Regions from separate parts of the Pseudarthrobacter sp. PvP090 genome, predicted to be linked through region 3. Evidence: riboswitches for the same ligand, from Rfam matches in the RefSeq annotation. Region 3 holds a riboswitch; each other region holds the start of a gene.
The links. A riboswitch is a leader RNA that binds a small molecule or an ion and turns the genes downstream of it on or off. The one in region 3 is predicted to bind S-adenosylmethionine.
Positions count from the first base shown of each region.

Region 1: it holds a riboswitch for S-adenosylmethionine, as region 3 does, so the genes downstream of both, ABIC21_RS09430 (aminotransferase class V-fold PLP-dependent enzyme) here and ABIC21_RS04005 (DUF1737 domain-containing protein) in region 3, are expected to answer to the same signal.
Region 2: it holds a riboswitch for S-adenosylmethionine, as region 3 does, so the genes downstream of both, metX (homoserine O-acetyltransferase MetX) here and ABIC21_RS04005 (DUF1737 domain-containing protein) in region 3, are expected to answer to the same signal.

Region 1 covers NZ_JBEPPO010000006.1:272,890-279,117, forward strand. Annotated here, with positions in the region: gene ABIC21_RS09405 (sigma-70 family RNA polymerase sigma factor) at 1-486, opposite strand, end outside; gene ABIC21_RS09410 (DoxX family protein) at 739-1,287, shown strand; gene aroA (3-phosphoshikimate 1-carboxyvinyltransferase) at 1,294-2,709, shown strand; gene rsgA (ribosome small subunit-dependent GTPase A) at 2,693-3,808, shown strand; gene hisN (histidinol-phosphatase) at 3,918-4,730, shown strand; SAM riboswitch class IV at 4,808-4,921, shown strand; gene ABIC21_RS09430 (aminotransferase class V-fold PLP-dependent enzyme) at 4,956-6,228, shown strand, end outside.
Region 2 covers NZ_JBEPPO010000013.1:106,417-112,644, forward strand. Annotated here, with positions in the region: gene mmsB (3-hydroxyisobutyrate dehydrogenase) at 1-553, opposite strand, end outside; gene ABIC21_RS15785 (LysR family transcriptional regulator) at 713-1,612, shown strand; gene ABIC21_RS15790 (MFS transporter) at 1,758-3,140, opposite strand; gene metX (homoserine O-acetyltransferase MetX) at 3,444-4,664, opposite strand; SAM riboswitch class IV at 4,676-4,791, opposite strand; gene ABIC21_RS15800 (bifunctional o-acetylhomoserine/o-acetylserine sulfhydrylase) at 4,926-6,228, opposite strand, start outside.
Region 3 covers NZ_JBEPPO010000003.1:60,308-66,535, reverse strand. Annotated here, with positions in the region: gene pabB (aminodeoxychorismate synthase component I) at 1-1,679, shown strand, start outside; gene cls (cardiolipin synthase) at 1,704-3,131, opposite strand; gene ABIC21_RS04010 (aminodeoxychorismate lyase) at 3,273-4,235, shown strand; SAM riboswitch class IV at 4,320-4,434, shown strand; gene ABIC21_RS04005 (DUF1737 domain-containing protein) at 4,529-4,756, shown strand; gene ABIC21_RS04000 (rhodanese-like domain-containing protein) at 4,753-5,184, shown strand; gene ABIC21_RS03995 (O-succinylhomoserine sulfhydrylase) at 5,185-6,228, shown strand, end outside.

The sequences.
Region 1 (6,228 bases), on a different contig from region 3:
CAGCCAGGCCTTGAGATTGGTGCCCGGCTTGTACTGGTGGAATGCGGAAAACGCCTTCGTGTACGCCTCCTGGACCAGGTCCTCGGCATCGGCGGGATTCCTGGCCATGCGCATGGCCGCGGAGTACAGCTGGTCCACGTACTGCATGGCGTCGCGTTCGAACCGTGCCCGGCGTTCCTCCGTGGTTTCCGTCGCCACGTCCAGCGCCTGCCCGTCCACGATCGTCTCCCGGGCTGCAGCATCCTGCGCGTCGGTCGGTACGGCGCCGGGCTCCGGGGCCGCCCCGGCTTCCGGGACAGGCTCAGGAAGTGCGCCGGCCGGGCCGGCATCAGGTGACTTCACGGGTGTGGCGCCGTTTCCGGCGACCTCGTGCATGGCCGCAACGGCCGGATCCATGGTGCTCATTGCGTCCAAGTCTACTGTCACCTTACGGCGGGCGCCCGGAACTGCCGGAACTGCCGGACTTGTCCGATCCTGCAGGGCCATGGTCCACAATTCCGCGGGATCCGCCGAGAGTCGCGCGTCCTTCACCAGAATCAAATGTCCGCCTCCCTGCTCGTCTTCAGCTCGTTGCCGGCCCGTAGCCAGCTCACTGTCTGCTTGTTGTCCGGCCGAAAACCGGCGGCCGGGACCTTTCATTCACAACCCCGTCCGGCAGGCAAATATTCCGCAAAAGTGCAAGACTAGAACCGGTTCTCCCGCATTGATTCCGCGGCTCGTCCATCCAGGAGGAAATTCATGTCCTTTGTCCGCTTTCTCGCCCGGCCCATGCTCGCCTCCAGTTTCGTCCTTGCAGGCATGGACAAGCTCAAGAACGCGGATGACACGGCCACGCAGCTGTCACCCCTGCTGCGCCGCGCGGCTGAATCCCTGCCATTCCAGACCAACGAAAAGGTCCTGGCCCGCGTTATCGGCGGCACCCAGGTCGGAGCAGGCGTGCTCTTCGCGCTCGGCAAGTCAGCGCGCCTCGCCGCTACCCTCCTGGCCGTCATCTCCGCGCTCAACGCCTACGTTGAATGGCGCAGCGCCGACATCACCTCCAAGGAGGGCCGCGATGCCCGCCGCAAGCAGCTGCTCAAGAACGTCTCCCTGACCGGCGGCGTGCTGCTGGCTGCCGTCGACACGAACGGCCGGCCCAGCCTGGCCTGGCGCGCCGAGCACCTTGCCGCTGACGTGAAGAAGTCCACCAGCCACCTCGCCGCCGACGTCAAGAAGACCACCGGCAAGCAGCTGAAGAAGGCCGACAAAGCCGTACGCAAAGCCGTAGACCACACCGGCGGAGCCTAAACAGCAATGACAGGCACCACCCCCACCGCAGCTGCCCATTCCGTTCCCGCCGCAGGCGCCCCGCTCTGGCGGGCGCCGTTCGCCGAACAGCCGCTCGACGCAACGGTCACGGTTCCGGGATCCAAGTCCCTGACCAACCGGTACCTCGTGCTGGCCGCCCTCGCGGACGGACCCTCGCGGCTGCGCGCCCCGCTGCATTCCCGGGACTCGGCGCTCATGATCGAGGCCCTGCGGCAGCTCGGGGCCACCATCACGGAGGTTCCGGGGGACGGCGATTTCGGTCCCGACCTTGCCATTACGCCCATCAGCCTGGACGCCGCCGGGGCCCGGACGGATATCGACTGCGGGCTGGCCGGAACGGTCATGCGGTTCGTCCCGCCGGTCGCGGCCCTGCGCCGGGGTGTGGCACTGTTCGACGGCGACCCGCACGCGCGCCTGCGCCCGATGGGGCCGATCATCGAGGCGCTCACGGGGCTGGGCGTCGCCGTCACCGCGCCCGACGGCAACTCCGCCGCGTCGCTGCCGTTCGCCGTCGACGGCACCGGCGAAGTGCGGGGCGGCCACCTCGTCATCGACGCCAGCGCTTCCTCGCAGTTTGTTTCCGCGCTGCTCCTGGCCGGAGCCCGCTTCACCGAGGGACTGCACCTCGAACATCAGAGCAGGGACCACGCCGGGAAGCCCGTCCCCAGCCTGGACCACATCAACATGACGGTCGCCGTGCTCCGCGGAGCCGGGGTGGCCGTAGACGATTCCCGCCCGAACCACTGGATTGTCTCCCCCGGGCCGATCCGCGCCTTTGACCTCAGGATCGAACAGGACCTTTCCAACGCGGGCCCCTTCCTCGCGGCGGCCCTGGCCACCGGCGGCACCGTCCGCATCCCCAACTGGCCGGCCCCGACCACCCAGGTCGGCGATCTGTGGCGCAGCATCCTCACGACCATGGGGGCCACGGTGACGCTCACGGACGGCACCCTGACCGTCACCGGCGGCCCGGAGATCAAAGGCGCGGACTTCGACGAGACCAGCGAACTCGCCCCCACGGTCGCCGCGCTCTGCGCCCTCGCCAGCGGCCCCTCGCGGCTGAGCGGCATCGCCCACCTCCGCGGGCACGAAACAGACCGGCTGGCCGCTCTCGTCGCCGAGATCAACCGCCTGGGCGGCGACGCCGAGGAGACCTCCGACGGCCTCATCATCCGGCCCGCACCGCTGCACGGCGGCGTCGTCCACAGCTACGCCGACCACCGCATGGCCACGGCCGGCGCCATCCTGGGCCTCGCCGTTCGCGGCATCGAGGTCGAGGATATCGCGACCACCGCCAAAACCATGCCCGACTTCCCGCAGCTGTGGGAGTCCATGCTCGCCCAGGGCGCCGGCAGCGCGGCCCCCGCAGAGAAGGACACCCCCGGTGGCACGCAGCACTGACTCCTGGGACGAATCCGACGTCCGGATCCGCCCCAACAAGAAGGGCACGCGGCCCCGCACCAAGGACCGGCCCGCCTACGAAGACGCCGTCACCGGGCGGATCATCACCGTTGACCGCGGACGCTACACCGCGGTCGTCGCCGAGGGCACCCCCGAGGAACGCAAGATCATCGCCGCCCGCGCCCGGGAACTGCGCCGGAACCCCGTCGTCGCCGGCGACTTCGTCTCCCTGGTCGGGGACGTCAGCGGCGAACCGGACACCCTCGCACGTCTGGTCAAGATCCAGGACCGCAAGACCCTGCTGCGGCGCAGCGCCGACGACACGGACCCGATCGAGCGCGCAGTCGTCGCCAATGCCGACACGCTGGTGATCGTGGTGGCGGCCGCCAATCCCGAGCCCCGGACCGGGTTCATCGACCGCGCCCTAGTGGCCGCCTACGATGCCGGCATCGAGCCGCTGCTGCTCGTCACCAAGGCGGACGTCAAGGATCCCGCGGAACTCCTCTCCAACTACCAGCACCTTGCCTTCCCGGTGATCATCTCCAAGACGGCGGACTCCGCCGCCTCCGGCATCGATGCCCGCTCGGACGACGGGCTTTCGGCGCGGCTGGACAAAGGCGCCGTCTCCCAGCTGCGCGCCCACCTCGACGGTAAGGTCACCGTTATGCTGGGCCACTCCGGCGTCGGAAAATCCACCATGGTCAACGCCCTGACCGGCGCCGAACGCGCCACCGGCGGCGTCAACGCCGTGACCGGGCGCGGCCGCCACACGTCCTCCTCCGCGCTGGCCCTCAAGGTCAACGATGCGCCGCCGGGCAGCTGGATCATCGACACCCCCGGCATCCGCTCCTTCGGCCTGGCCCATGTGGACCCCGACCGGATCCTGCGGTCCTTCCCCGACCTCGAGCCCGGCACCGACGACTGCGAGCGGGGCTGCAAACACGATTCCAGCGCCGTCAACTGTGGGGTTGACGCCTGGGTGGCCGCCGGCCACGCCGGCGAATCCGGCCCCGCCCGGCTCGCCTCACTCCGCCGCCTGTTGGGGACCGACCCGCGGATGGAAGCCCAGGACGTCAAGGAACTGGGCACCGTCTCCTAGTCGGCCAGTCCGCCGGTTCGGCCGGCAGCGGCCGCGCGCCTGCCCGCATCCTGCGGCGCAGCCACGTGGCCTCCCGCCCCGCCGCCCGCTTTGGCGGTAGTTTGGAACCATGAGTCAACCCGCTTCGAGCTACAACGATGACCTGCGCCTTGCCCATGTACTGGCAGATTCCGTAGATTCCCAGACCATGAGCCGCTTCAAGGCGCTCGACCTTCGGATTGAGACGAAGCCGGACCTGACGCCGGTGACCGACGCCGACAAGTCTGCCGAGGAGGCCATCCGCGGCCAGCTGTCCCGCTCCCGTCCCCGCGACGCTGTCCTCGGCGAGGAGTTCGGCAGCTCCGGCCACGGCTCCCGCCGCTGGATCATCGACCCGATCGACGGGACCAAGAACTTCGTCCGCGGCGTCCCCGTCTGGGCCACGCTGATCGCCCTCGTCGACGAGGGCGAGCCGGTTGTCGGCGTCGTCAGCGCCCCGGCGCTGGGCAAGCGCTGGTGGGCCGCCAAGGGCGCCGGAGCGTACACGGGCCGTTCGCTTGCCGCCGCCACCCGGCTGAAGGTCTCCAACATCTCCGAGCTCTCGGACGCCTCCCTCTCCTATTCCAGCCTGGGCGGCTGGAAACAGCGCGGCAACCTCGACGAGTTCCTCGGCCTCACCGAGGAGGTCTGGCGCACCCGCGCGTACGGGGACTTCTGGTCCTACTGCCTCGTGGCCGAAGGCGCCGTCGATATCGCTTGCGAGCCCGAACTGAACCTCTACGACATGGCGGCGCTGGTCCCGATTGTCACGGAGGCCGGGGGACGCTTCACCTCCCTCGAAGGCGAAGACGGCCCGTTCGGCGGCAACGCCCTGGCCACGAACTCCATTCTGCACTCGGAGGTCCTCAAGCGCCTCAACCCGGGCCTGGACGACCTGCTCTAGGGACGTTCCGTAACAAAGCGCTTCACATTCCCGCCGCGTCTTTTCTGCGGCGGCAGGCATGACCTACGCTCGAAGCAGGTCACGAGTGCCAGCGCGAAACCCCGGTTTGCTGGCCGGCAACCCTCCATTCGCGGTGGGGTGCCCCGGGTGACGACCTGGCCGGTCCGGAACGGACCCGGCAAGCGCGGATCCCCGGTGCGTGGGGTCCTTTTCGAGCGAGGTCCCATGACGACTGCCACCATTCCCGCCACCGCCGATGTCCAGCCCAGTACGGGCCAGGCCCGTCCCGACGCGCGGTTCGCCGTGGCCCGCCGGCCGCTGGCCGCCGTAACCGGCGCCGAGATCCAGGCACCGCTCATCCAGGGCGGCCACGTCCGCTACGCCAATCTGGACTACGGCGCCTCGGCCCCGGCCCTGTCCGTCGTCTCGGCCTACCTCAACGAAATCCTGCCGTTCTACGCCAGCGTCCACCGCGGTGCCGGCTACGCCTCGCAGATCAGCACCTCGGTCTACGAGAACGCCCGCACCATTGTCCGGGAGTTCGTGGGCGGCCGGCCGGACGATGCGGTGATATTCACCCGGAACACCACCGATTCCCTGAACCTGCTGGCCGGCTGCCTGCCCGCCGTCGACGGCGTGCACACCGGCGAGGTGCTGTACCTCGACATCGAGCACCATGCCAACCTGCTGCCCTGGCAGCGCGTCCCGCACCGCAGCGTCATCGCCGCCCCCACCCTGGCAGCCACCCTGGAACTGCTTCGCACGGAGCTCGCCCACGGCGGCGTCAGCCTGCTCGCCGTGACCGGGGCCTCCAACGTCACCGGAGAGATCCTGCCGATCCGGGCCCTGGCCGCCCTGGCGCACGACCACGGCGCCAGGATCGTCGTCGACGCCGCGCAGCTGGCACCGCACCGGCGGATCGACATCGCCGCGGACGGCGTCGACTACCTCGCCTTCTCCGGACACAAGCTCTACGCACCGTTCGGCGCCGGGGTACTGATCGGCCGTCCCGACTGGCTCGACGCCGGCACACCGCACCTGGCCGGCGGCGGAGCCGTGCAGGACGCCCGGATTGACGGTGTCAGCTGGACCACCGGCCCCGCCCGGCATGAAGGCGGCTCCCCCAACGTCCTTGGCGCCGCCACCCTGGCCCGGGCCACCCAGGTGATCGCCGACCTGGACGTGGAGCAGTGGCACGCGCACGAAAACGCGATCCGGTCCTTCCTCGTCGAGGGCCTCGCCCGGATCGACGGCGTGAGCGTCCACCAGATCTTCTCGGACAGTGCTTCCTTCGACTCCGGGACCGGTGACTCCGGGACCGGGACCGGGCCCGGCAACGGCACGGGTACCGGCACGATCGGCGTCGTCAACTTCTCGCTGGAAGGCTACGACGCGGGCCTCGTGGCGGCCTACCTGTCGGCCGAACACGGCATCGGGCTGCGGGACGGCCGCTTCTGCGCGCACCCCCTGCTGCGGCGTCTTGGGCTGCCCTCCGGCT
Region 2 (6,228 bases), on a different contig from region 3:
TCGAGGCCAGGTTGATGAAGAGCATGAGGTTGTTGCAGATCTTGGCGGCCTGCCCGGTGGTGGCGCCGCCGGTGGGAATGATGTTCGCCGCCATCGGCTTGATGTACTCCGTGGCCTCGGCCACGGCACCGTCCTCGCCGCCGATCATGAAGGTCAGAGTGGCGGCCTTCGCGCCGCTCATCCCGCCGGAGACCGGGGCGTCGACGAAGCGGAAGCCGGCGGCAGCAGCGGCGTCGTGCAGGGCCTGGGCGGAGGCGATGTCGATGGTGGAGGAATCCACCAGCAGCGTGCGCGTGTCCGCGTGGGCCAGGACGCCGTCCTCGCCGAGGTAGACAGCGCGGGCGTGCTCGCCCTTGGGGAGCATTGAGAAGACGACGTCGGCGCCGTCTACCGCTTCGGCGATGCTTCCGGCGGGCTTGACGCCCCCGGCGACGGCGGCGGCGAGGGCCTCGGCGTTGAGGTCGAACCCGCGGACGTCGTGGCCGGCCTTGGCCAGGTTCACCGACATGGACCCGCCCATGTTCCCCAGTCCGATCCAAGCGATTACTGCCATGGCATAAGCTCCTTTGCTTTGTGCGGTGCGCGTGATCCGGCCAGCCGCCGGATGTTCCGTGTCCAGCATCACACCCTGTTACAGTGCAATCAAGGGAAAAAACTACAGATGGTATGTGCATGGATGCACATACGTGAAACCAGAGGAGTTCTTGTGGACCTGCGGCGGCTTCCGAGTCCGGATGACCTGCTGATCCTGCTGACCGTGGCCCGGCTGGGCCGGTTCAATGCGGTGGCGGAGACCCTCGGCACGACGCACACCACCATCTCCCGCCGGATCCTGGCGCTCGACAAGCAGCTGGGCGGGCGCACCCTGGAGCGGAGCCCGCACGGCTGGGAGCTGACGGACCTGGGCCAGGAGGCGGTGGCGGCCGCCGAGGCGATCGAGGGCACCCTCGGTGCGCTCACGAACCGGATCGCGCAGTCCGAGGACGTGCTCTCCGGACTGGTCCGGATCAGCACCCCCGACGGCTTCGGCGCCGAATTCGTCGCCCCGGCGCTGGTCCGCCTGCAGCAGGGCCATCCGCTGCTCAACGTCGAGATGCTCAGCGCCACCCGCAAGGTCAGCCAGAACCGGTCCGGGGTGGATCTGGAGGTGGTGGTGGGCAACCTGGACGTCAGCAACGCGCAGACCATCTTCCTGTCCAACTACTTCCTCCGGCTGTACGCCAGCCCGCAGTACGCCCGCGACCACGGCCTGCCGGTGACGCTCGACGACGTCCGGCAGCACGGCTTTGTCTCGTATGTGGAGTCGGCGCTGCAGGTGGCCGAACTTGGCCACCGCTCCACGCAGCTTCCCGTACCTCGCTCCAGTTTCCAGGCCACCAGCATCTTCGCGCAGCTGGAGGCTGTCCGGCGGGGCGCCGGGATCGGCCTGCTGCCCAACTTCCTGGCGGTCGGCGACCCCGATTTCCTGCCGGTGCTGCCGGACGACTTCCAGCGGCAGCTGCCGATCTGGGCGGTGGCACGCGCGGAATCGCTGCGCTCGGCCCCCGTGCAGGCCGTCCTCGCAGCGGTCCGGACCGAGATCGCCGACCGCCAGGAGGTCCTGGCAGGCTGAGCTGTCCTGGCAGGCTGAGCCGTCCTGGCAGGCTGAGAAGCCCTGGCCTGCTGGGCCGCGCCAACAGCAAACAGCCCGGCCCCCGCACTGCGGGGACCGGGCTGTTGCTGGTTCTCATAACTTCTATGCGGTTACTTTTTGCCTGCTACTTTTTGCTTGCAGCCAAGAGGTCCGCGGTGCCCTGGGCATCGGCGGCGTCGACGTCGTGCAGGGAGACGCCGCGGGTCTCCTTGAGGAAGAACACCGCCACCATCGTGACCACACAGGCGCCGAGCAGGTAGATGGCCACCGGGACGGAGGACTTGAACTGGCTCAGCAGGGCGACGGCGATGATCGGGGCCATCGAACCGGCCACGATCGAGGTGACCTGGTAGCCCAGCGAGACGCCGGAGTAGCGCATCCGGGTGGGGAACATTTCGGCCATGATGGCCGGCTGGCCGGCATACATGAGCGAGTGGAACAGCAGACCGATGGTGATCGCCGCGAGGATGATGAGGTCGTTCTTGGTGTCCATCATCGGGAAGGCGAAGAAGCCCCACGTGCCGCCCAGGATGGCGCCGGCCATGTAGACCGGTTTGCGGCCGAAGTGGTCGGACATGCGGCCGACCATCGGAATCACGGCGAAGTGGATGAAGTGCGCCACCAGCAGCAGCAGCAGGATGCGGGAGGTGTCCGTCTGGACAATCACCTTCAGGTACGTGATCGAGAACGTGACCACGAGGTAGTAGAGGATGTTCTCCGCGAACCGCAGGCCCATCGCGGTGAAAACGCCGCGGGGGTAGCGGCGGAACACTTCGCCGACGCCGTAGCCCTTCTTCTCAACGGTGACTTCCTTCTGGGCCTCCAGGAAGATGGGGGCGTCAGTGACCTTGGTCCGAATGTAGTAGCCCACCAGTACGATCACGGCGGAGAGCCAGAAGGCCACGCGCCAGCCCCAGCTGAGGAAGTCGGCGGAGGACAGCGTGGCGGACAGGGTGAACAGCACACCGGTGGCGAGCAGATTGCCCAGCGGAACGGCTGACTGAGGCCACGCGGACCAGAAACCGCGGGACTTGCTCGGGCTGTGCTCGGCCACGAGGAGGACGGCGCCGCCCCATTCGCCGCCTACGGCGAAGCCCTGGGCGAAGCGCAGGAAGACCAGGAGGGCCGGAGCCCAGTAGCCGATCTGCTGGAACGTGGGCAGGCAGCCCATCAGGAAGGTGGAGACACCGACCAGGATGATGCTGAGCTGGAGCAGCTGCTTGCGGCCGAACTTGTCGCCGAAGTGGCCAAAGACGATGCCGCCGATCGGGCGGGCGACGAAACCAACGGCGTAGGTGAGGAAGGCTGCGATGATGCCGTCCAGTTCCGTGCCGGAGTTGGGGAAGAAGGTCTTGCCGAAGACCAGGGTGGCGGCCGAGGCGTAGAGGAAGAACTCATACCATTCGACAACGGTGCCGGCCATGGAGGCCGTAACTACCTTCTTCAAACCGGACGACTTGACGTCTTCCTCTTCCGGGCGCCTGGCGGCGGCGTTTTGTGTACTCATTTCGACTCCTTCGGTGTCTCCGTCGACACCCTATGGACCTCTGGGCAATGGACGCGGCGTGATTTGTGACACGCGGCATCATTCTCAACGAGTATGGGTGCTCGCGCCCGTGGCCTCAACGGCCATTAGTGCAGAGCGCATCTGCAAAATTGCACAGTTGGGCCCTATTCCCCAGTGCTTCCGTCCACGGATTCGCGCAGGAGGTCGGCACGGCCTACCGGCTCACGTGCCGCAGAGGAAGCACGGCCCGGACGCCATTCTGCTGGACCGGCGCCGGCACAGCAGAAGACGACCCGGGGTGGACTAGCCGAAGAAGTACCGCCGGAGCTGGCTGTTGAGCTGGCCGATCTCGGTCAGGAAGCCGTCGTGCCCGATCGGCGCTTCGATGGTGTGCACCGCAACGTCGCCAGGCAGGGCAGCGGCGAGCGCGTGGGACTGGGCCGGGAAGTACAGCCGGTCCGAGTCGACGGCCGCCACCAGGAACTCCGCCGTGGCCGGAGCCAGGGCCTCGGCGAGGGCGCCGCGGCCCCGGCTGATGTCATGGCTCATGAGCGCCTCGGTGATGGCGATGTAACTGTTCGCGTCGAAGCGGCGGACGAGTTTGTTGCCCTGGTGGTCGAGGTAGCTCTCCACCTGGTAGCGGCCGCGCCCGGCGAGGGATCCGGCTTCCAGCGGTGCTTCGGAGTCCTGGGCGTTCCGGCCGAAGCGTCCGTCCAGCTCCGCGGCCGAGCGGTACGTGATGTGCGCGATCCGCCGGGCCAGGGCCAGGCCTGCCTCCGGTTCCGGGCCTCCGTAGTAGTCCCCGCCGTTGAAGTTGGGGTCCTGCCGGATCGCGAGGGTTTGCGCCTGGGCGAAAGCGATCTGTTCGGCGGTGCTGCTGGTGCCGACCGAAATCACGGCGCAGCGCCGGACCCGGTCCGGGTAGCTGACGGCCCATTCCAGGGCGCGCGCCCCGCCGAGGGAACCGCCGAGCACGGCGTACCAGCTCCGGATGCCCAGGGCATCGGCGAGCCTGGCTTCGGCCTCGGTCGTGTCGCGCAGCGTGACGAGGGGGAATCGTGAGCCCCAGGGCTTTCCGTCGGGTGCCGGCGTCGAGGGTCCTGTGGAGCCGTAGCAGCCGCCGAGGATGTTGATGGAGACGACGAAGTACGTGTCTGTGTCCACCGGGGCGCCGGGGCCGGCGAGCTGCTCCCACCACCCCGGTTCCTCGCTGGCGCCGCGTGTGACGTGGGTGTCCCCCGTCAGCGCGTGCTCGATCAGCACGGCATTGGAGCGGTCCGCGTTGAGGGTTCCCCAGGTCTCGTAGCCGAGGATGACGTCCGGCAGCCGGGCCCCGGATTCGAGCTCGAGGTCGCCGATCCGGAGGTACCGGACGGTTCCGTCAGGAACGCCGCCGTCGGGGACGCCGCCGTCCGGGACGCCGCCGTCGGGGACAGAGCCTGGCGCCGTGTCCCCCGGGGCCGGGGCATGGGAGCGGGAGGTCGTGCTTACAGGTTCACCCTGGCGGGTGACGGCAATTGTCATCTGAGGACCTAACTTCGCGCTTGCCCGCCGTCAGCTGACCGGCAGGCCAGGTCTTCACCCGGGGCACCCCGCCGCAAAAGGAGGGTTGCCGGCCAGCAAGCCGGGGCTGTCGCTGGCACTCATGACCTTCACTGAGTCTACGAAATGGGGCGGCCCGGTGGCGAAGATTGTGACGAACTTATGACTCGCCGCGTCTTCCCGGCGCTGATCCGGTGCCCGGCGCCCGGGCCACAGGGCCGGGACGCCGGGCGCGGGCGGCGCTCAGGCGGTTTTGGCCGCGCGGAATCCGGCGTCGAGGTCGGCGAGGATGTCGTCGATGTGTTCCAGGCCCACGGAGAGCCGGACGAGGCCGGGGTGCACGCCGGCGACGGTCTGCTGTTCCGGGGACAGCTGGCTGTGGGTGGTCGACGCCGGGTGGATGACCAGCGAGCGCACGTCGCCGATGTTGGCCACGTGCGAGTGCAGTTCGAGGGCGTCGACGAAGCGCTTGCCCGCCTCCGCTCCCCCGGCAATGTTGAAGGCGACGACGGCGCCGGTCCCCTTCGGGCCGTACTTGCGTCCGCGTTCGTACCAGGGGCTGGACGGCAGCCCCGCGTAGGCGACCGATTCGACGTCGTCCCTGGCCTCCAGCCATTCCGCCACCCTGGTGGCGTTGGCGACGTGCCGCTCCACGCGCAGGCTGAGGGTCTCGAGGCCCTGGGCGATGAGGAAGGCGTTGAACGGGGAGACCGCCGAGCCGAGGTCGCGCAGCAACTGGACGCGCGCCTTGAGGATGTAGGAGAGGTTGGCGCCGAGGGCACCGTCCTTGCCGAGGTCCCGGGCGTAGACCAGGCCGTTGTAGGTGGGGTCCGGGGTGTTGAAGCCGGGGAAGCGCTCCGGGTCCTTGCCGAAGTCGAAGTTGCCGGAATCCACGATCACGCCCGCGATCGCGGTCCCGTGGCCGCCGAGGTACTTGGTGGCGGAATGCACCACAATGTCCGCTCCCCATTCGATCGGCCGGATGAGGTACGGCGTGGAGAGCGTGTTGTCCACGATCAGCGGGACCCCCGCCTCGTGCGCCACCCGCGAGATGCCCTCGATGTCCAGTACGTCCTGGCGCGGGTTGGAGACCACTTCGCCGAAGAACAGCTTGGTGTTGGGCTGCACGGCGTCGCGCCACTGCGCCAGGTTGTCCGGGTCCTGCACGAAGGTCACGGAAATGCCGAACTTTTTCAGGGTGTGCGCCAGCAGGTTGTAGGTGCCGCCGTAGAGGCTGGGGCTGGCCACCACATGGTCGCCGGCCTCGGCGACGTTCAGGATCGCAAAGGTCTCCGCGGCCTGCCCGGAGCTCAGCAGCAGGGCCGCGAGTCCTCCTTCCAGGCTGGCCACCCGCTGTTCCACGGCGTCCTGGGTGGGGTTGCCGATCCGGGTGTAGATGGGGGCGAGTTCGGCGAGGGCGAAGCGGTTGGCGGCGCTTTCCGCGCTGGGGAAGACGAACGACGTCGTCTGGTAGATCGGCAGCGACCGGGCGCCGGTGGCGCTGTCCGGCTCCTGGCCGGCGTGGATCTGGCGGGTTTCGAAGGAC
Region 3 (6,228 bases):
TGGCCCGCGACGGTGAAACCTACGAACCCTACTGGGATGCGTGGGCCGCCCAGGAGCAGGCATGGCTGGCCGAGGACGACGTCCCTGCCCACGCCGACGTCAGCGTGCTCAACCTTGCTGACGGCGCCGCGCCAGCGGAGGTGCTGCAGGCACTCCAGTACCTGCCGGCCCTCGCCCCGGCGCTCCTCCCCGAGCTGGGCGCCCGCCGCGGCCTCCAGCTGCGCACCGAACGGATCGACGCCACCCCGGACCCTGCCCGGCTGTTCGAATCCCTCTTCGGCCGCGCCGCCAACGCCGTCTGGCTCGACTCCTCCCTCGCCCCGGACGGCAGCGCCGCGGCGGAACGGAGCCGCTTCAGTATCCTGGCGGACGACGGCGGCCCGTTCGGCCAGTCGGTCCGGCACCGTTCGGGCGCCACCCGCGTGAGCGTCGGCAACGCCAGCGTCAGGACCGAGGGGCCGTTCTTCCGCTGGCTCGACGGGGTCTGGGGCCGGCCTGACCTCCGTGCCCCGGAGGACTACCCGTGCGATTTCACCCTGGGCTGGCTGGGCTACCTCGGCTACGAGCTCAAACGCGAGACCGGCGGCAGCGACGTCACGGCCGAATCCCCCGACGCCTGCCTGCTGTTCGCCGGCCGCGCGGTGGTGCTGGACCACAGGGACGGCACGGTCTGGCTGCTGGCCCTGGACACCGCGGACGCCGGCGGCTGGCTGGACACGGCCCGCGCCGCCACCGAGGCCGCCACCGCGGCATCCTCCGGGCCGGCCGCGGGGGCCGGCGGCAGCAGCGCCGTCGACCCGTCCGCCCCCGGTGCCGGCCCGGACTTCGCCGCACGGGACTCGGAAGTCTCCTACAAATCCAAAATCACCCGGGCCCAGCACGAGATCGCCGAGGGCAACACATACGAGGTCTGCCTGACCACGGCTCTGGCAGCGGAACTTCCCGCGGCCGCTCTGGACCCGCGGCAGGCCTACCTGGCGCTGCGCCGCAGGAATCCCGCCCCGTTCGCGAGCTACCTGCGCTTCGGGGACCTCACCGTGGCGAGCACCTCGCCGGAGCGTTTCCTGCGCATCACGGCCGACGGCGGGATGCGCGCCGAGCCGATCAAGGGTACCCGGCACCGGGACGCGGACCCCGCACGGGACGCGCTGCTGCGGCACGAACTGGAGACATCCCCGAAGGACCGCGCCGAGAACATCATGATTGTGGACCTGCTGCGCAACGATCTCAGCCACTTCGCCGTGCCCGGCACGGTATCCGTCAGCCGGCTCTGCGCGATCGAAAGCTACGCCACGGTCCACCAGATGGTGAGCACCATTGATGCCCGCCTCCGGCCCGGGATGCCGCGGGCCGAGGCCGTCGCGGCCTGCTTCCCGGCCGGCTCCATGACCGGCGCCCCCAAGGTCAGCACCATGGCCATCCTGGACCGGCTCGAGGGCGCCCCACGGGGCGTCTACTCCGGCGCGATCGGCTATTTCTCGCTCAACGGCGCGACCGATCTGGCGGTCGCGATCCGCACCCTCGTGCTCACGGAGCAGCCCGGCGGGGGAACCGGACTCAGCCTCGGCGTCGGCGGAGCGATCACCGCGGATTCCTCGCCGCAGGAGGAGTACGAGGAAATCCGGACCAAGGCCTTCGGGGTCCTCTCGGCGCTCGGCGCGGAGTTCCCGCCCGGCTGACGCCGTCGTCGGCCCTGACGCCGGCTACTGCAGCGTCGCCGTCAGCCGGGCGACGTTGTCCACGTATTTATCCCCCATCGGCCGCTTCATCCAGTCCTCGAGCGTCAGCTCGCGCGAAATGCCCCGGTAGGTGTCCTCCACGGCGCTGATCCGCTGCACGATGTCCTCGCCGAGGAGCATCACCGAGACCTCGAGGTTCAGCGAGAAGGAGCGCATGTCCATGTTGCTGGAGCCCAGCACGGCCACCTCGTTGTCGATGGTGAAGTGCTTGGCATGCAGCACGAACGGGGCCTTGTACAGGTAGATCCGCACGCCGGCCTCCAGCAGTGCCTCGTAGTAGGACTGCTGGGCGTGGTGCACCAGGAACTGGTCGCCCTTTTCCGAGACGAAGAGTTCGACGTCGACGCCGCGCTGCGCCGCCGTCGTCACCGCGTACAGCAGCGAATCGTCGGGGACGAAGTACGGGCTGCAGATCGAGATCTTGCGCTGCGCCGAGTAGATCAGCGTGTTGAAGAGCCGCAGGTTGTTTTCGGTGATGAAGCCGGGGCCGCTGGGCACCACCTGGGCCGTGACGTTCCCGGCGTGCAGTTCGGGCCGGTGCGCGAGCTGGCCCTCGAGGGATTCGTCGGTTTCGCTGAGCCAGTCGGTGGCGAAGACGACGTTGAGCGTGGTGACGATCGGCCCGCGCAGGCAGGCCATCAGCTCGACCCATTCGCGGCCGATCTTGCGGTGCCGCGGGTTGTTGTAGGAGGGCTCGATCAGGTTCTGCGACCCGGTGAAGGCGATTTCGCCGTCGATCACCATGATCTTGCGGTGGTTGCGCAGGTCCGGCCGGCGCCACTGCCCCTGCATCGGGTTCAGCGGCAGCATGGGACGCCAGCGGATCTTGCCGGCCTTGAGCCTGGCGATCAGCTTGCTGTAACCCTTGATGCGCAGGGTCCCCAGGTGGTCGAACAGGAGCCGGACTTCGACGCCGCGGTCGGCTGCCTCCTCCATCGCGGTCAGCAGCTCGTCGGTGACGTGGTCCGAGCTCAGGATGTAGAACTCGGCGTTGACGAATTCCTTGGCGTCCCGGACGGCGGCAGCCATCGCCTTGATCGAGTCGGGGTAGCCGGGCAGGAGCTCCACGCGGTTGCCGTCCACCATCGGCAGCGAGCCGAGCGTCTTGTTCAGTTCCGCTGCGGAGGACACCCATTCCGGGCCCTCATAGCGGCTTTCCAGCATCGCCAGCTCGGAGGTGCCGGCGCGTACCCGGGTGTTCACGGCGTCCTGCTGCGCCCGGCGCTTGCGGGAGAGCCGGAAGTTGCCGAAGAGCAGGAAGAGGACCAGACCCACGGCCGGGACGAAGAAGATGACCAGCAGCCACGCCATGGCCGTGGTGGGGCGGCGGTTTCCGGGGATGATGCCGAGGGCCAGCACCCGGATGGCCAGATCAACGACGGTGAGGATCATGATCACCCAGGACGGGAGAGTTTCCGCGAGAGAAAAAGGCCACAACACAGATGAACCCCTCAAGTTCCAGACCCGCGGAACAGTTCCGGAACGGGCAACCTTCAAATCCTATCCCGCAGCCCGCCGCACTAAGCTGAAGCCATGACTTCTCCTGCCGCCGCTCCCGCCCCCGTCCCGGTGCTGGTCTTCCTGGATCCTGCGTTCGACGGCGGCCGGCTGGCCGATGCCACCCGGCCGCAGCTGATGGCGACGGACCAGGGCGCCACCCGCGGCGACGGGGTCTTCGAGTCGCTGCTGGCCGTGGGCGGGCAGCCCCGCAAGCTCCAGGCGCACCTGGACCGGCTGGCCGGGTCCGCCCGGCTGCTGGAGCTGGACATCCCCGCGGAGGAAGCCTGGCGGCGGGCCATCGCGACGGCCATCGGCGAATACCGGCGCCAGCACGTCCCTGGCGCCGGGGCCGCCGGGGACGACGAACTCGTGGTCAAGCTCCTCGTGACCCGCGGCGTCGAGGGTGCGCCCGGGCCCACTTGCTGGGTCCAGGCCTCCGCCCCCGGACCGGCCGGGAGGCGCCAGCGCGACACCGGGATCGACGTCATCCTGCTGGACCGCGGCTACGACAGCGACATCGGGGAACGGGCACCTTGGCTGCTCATGGGCGCCAAGACACTGTCCTACGCCGTCAACATGGCCGCGCTGCGCTACGCGCATGCCCAGGGCGCGGACGACGTCATCTTCACCTCCGCGGACGGCCGGGTCCTGGAGGGTCCGACGTCGACCGTGCTGCTCGCGCACCTGGAGACCTCCGACGACGGCGCCGGCGGGGTCCGCACCGTCCGGCGGCTCATCACGCCCCAGCTCGACAGCGGGATCCTGCCCGGCACCTCGCAGGGCGCCCTGTTCACCGCGGCGAAGGCCGCCGGCTGGGAGCTGGGCTACGGCCCGCTGGAGCCCCGTGACCTGTACGACGCCGACGCCGTGTGGCTGATCTCCAGCATCCGGCTCCTGGCGCCCGTCAACCACATCGACGGCAAGGAAATCGGCACCCCGGAGCTGCGCCGGCAGCTCACCGCGGAGCTCAACGCGCTGTACGCCACGATCGAGTAGCCTCCCCGAAAGCAACGCGGAGCGTTACTTAACATGACGGCGGCGGCGGTGCGGGCCGGCGTCGCAGGTGTTACGTTTTTGGTGAGTAATGAGAACCGGCGCCAAGCCCTGACTGGCCGGTCGGCAACCCTCCCTTTCGCGGCGGGGTGCCTCAGGTGAATACTCGGCATATCGACCATTCGAGCTGCAAGCGTGAAAGAAGGAGATCCGTCGTGCCTGACGCGTCCGCCCCCGCTGTCCCCGAAACAGCGCCCGCCCCGTCCCCCGCATTACCCGGTGCCGCCGAAGAGAGACTGGCGTACCGCCTGTTCACTGGCCCCGATGACCGCGCCTTCTGCGAGCGCGTCTCGGCTGCCCTCGCCGAGGGCTACGTGCTGCACGGCAGCCCGTCCGCCGCGTTCAACGGCAGCAGCGTCATCGTGGCGCAGGCCGTCGTGCTGCCGGCGGCGATCGCCAGCGCCGATGCCGCCGTCGCCAATGCCGTGGACGACCTCGAGTTCGACGGCGAGGGCCACGCGTGAGCTACGCCGGGGACCTCAGCCCGCAGGAGGCCTGGGCCAAGCTGGAGGACGGCGCCATCCTGGTGGACGTCCGCACCGAGGGCGAATGGGCCCACATCGGCATCCCGGACACCGCGGCCGCAGGCAGCAAGCGGAACGATCCGCTCTTCATCCAGTGGAACCTGGCCGGCGGCATCCCCAATGCGCGGTTCATAGAACAGCTGAAGCTGCAGCTGAAACAGCCGGCCCCCGAAGAGCAAGGCACCGAACTGGTGTTCCTGTGCCGTTCGGGCGCCCGGTCCATCGCCGCCGCGATCGCAGCGACGGACGCCGGCTTCACCTCCTACAACGTCCTTGAGGGCTTCGAAGGCGAACCGGACCGCTACGGCGAACGCACCGTCAACGGCTGGAAGAACCGCGGCCTGCCCACCAACCCCGGAAAGCACTAAGTGACCTTCAATCCTGACGCCGCCGGCTGGAGCGCCGATACCCAGGCTGTCCGCGGCGGACTCGACCGCACCGGCTTCCAGGAAACGTCCGAACCGGTCTTCCTGAACTCGGGCTTCGTCTACGAATCCGCGGCCGCCGCGGAGCGCGCCTTCACCGGCGAGGACGAACGCTTCGTCTACTCCCGCTACGGCAACCCCTCGGTGGCCACCTTCCAGGAACGGCTGCGGCTGCTCGAAGGCACCGAGGCCTGCTTCGCCACCGCCTCGGGCATGTCCGCGGTCTTCACTGCCCTCGGCGCCCTGCTGGCCGCCGGCGACCGGGTGGTCGCGGCCCGTTCGCTGTTCGGTTCCTGCTTCGTGATCCTCAACGAGATCCTTCCCCGCTGGGGCGTCGAGACGGTTTTTGTGGACGGCCCGGACATGGAGCAGTGGCGGTCGGCGCTGTCGGAGCCGACGACGGCGGTCTTCTTCGAGTCGCCGTCGAACCCGATGCAGGAAATCGTGGACATCGCCGCCGTGAGCGAACTGGCGCACGCCGCCGGTGCGACGGTCGTCGTCGACAACGTCTTTGCCACCCCCCTGCTGCAGCGCTGCGGGGAGCTCGGCGCGGATGTGGTCGTGTATTCGGGGACCAAGCACATCGACGGCCAGGGCCGGGTGCTCGGCGGCGCGATCCTGGGCACCAAGGACTTCATCGAGGGCCCGGTCAAGCAGCTCATGCGCCACACCGGCCCGGCGCTGTCCGCCTTCAACGCGTGGGTGCTGACCAAGGGGCTGGAGACCATGGCCCTGCGGGTGAACCACTCCTCCGCCTCCGCGCTGCGGCTGGCCGCATGGCTTGAAGAGCAGCCCGCGGTCAGCTGGGTCAAGTACCCGCTGCTGCCGTCCCACCCGCAGTACGAACTGGCTGCCCGGCAGATGAAGGCCGGCGGCACCGTGCTGACCTTCGAGCTCTCCCCGTCCGCCGGGCGTTCGGCGAAAGAGGCAGCGTTCGCGCTGCTGGATGCGCTGCGGATCATCGACATCTCCAACAACCTGGGCGAT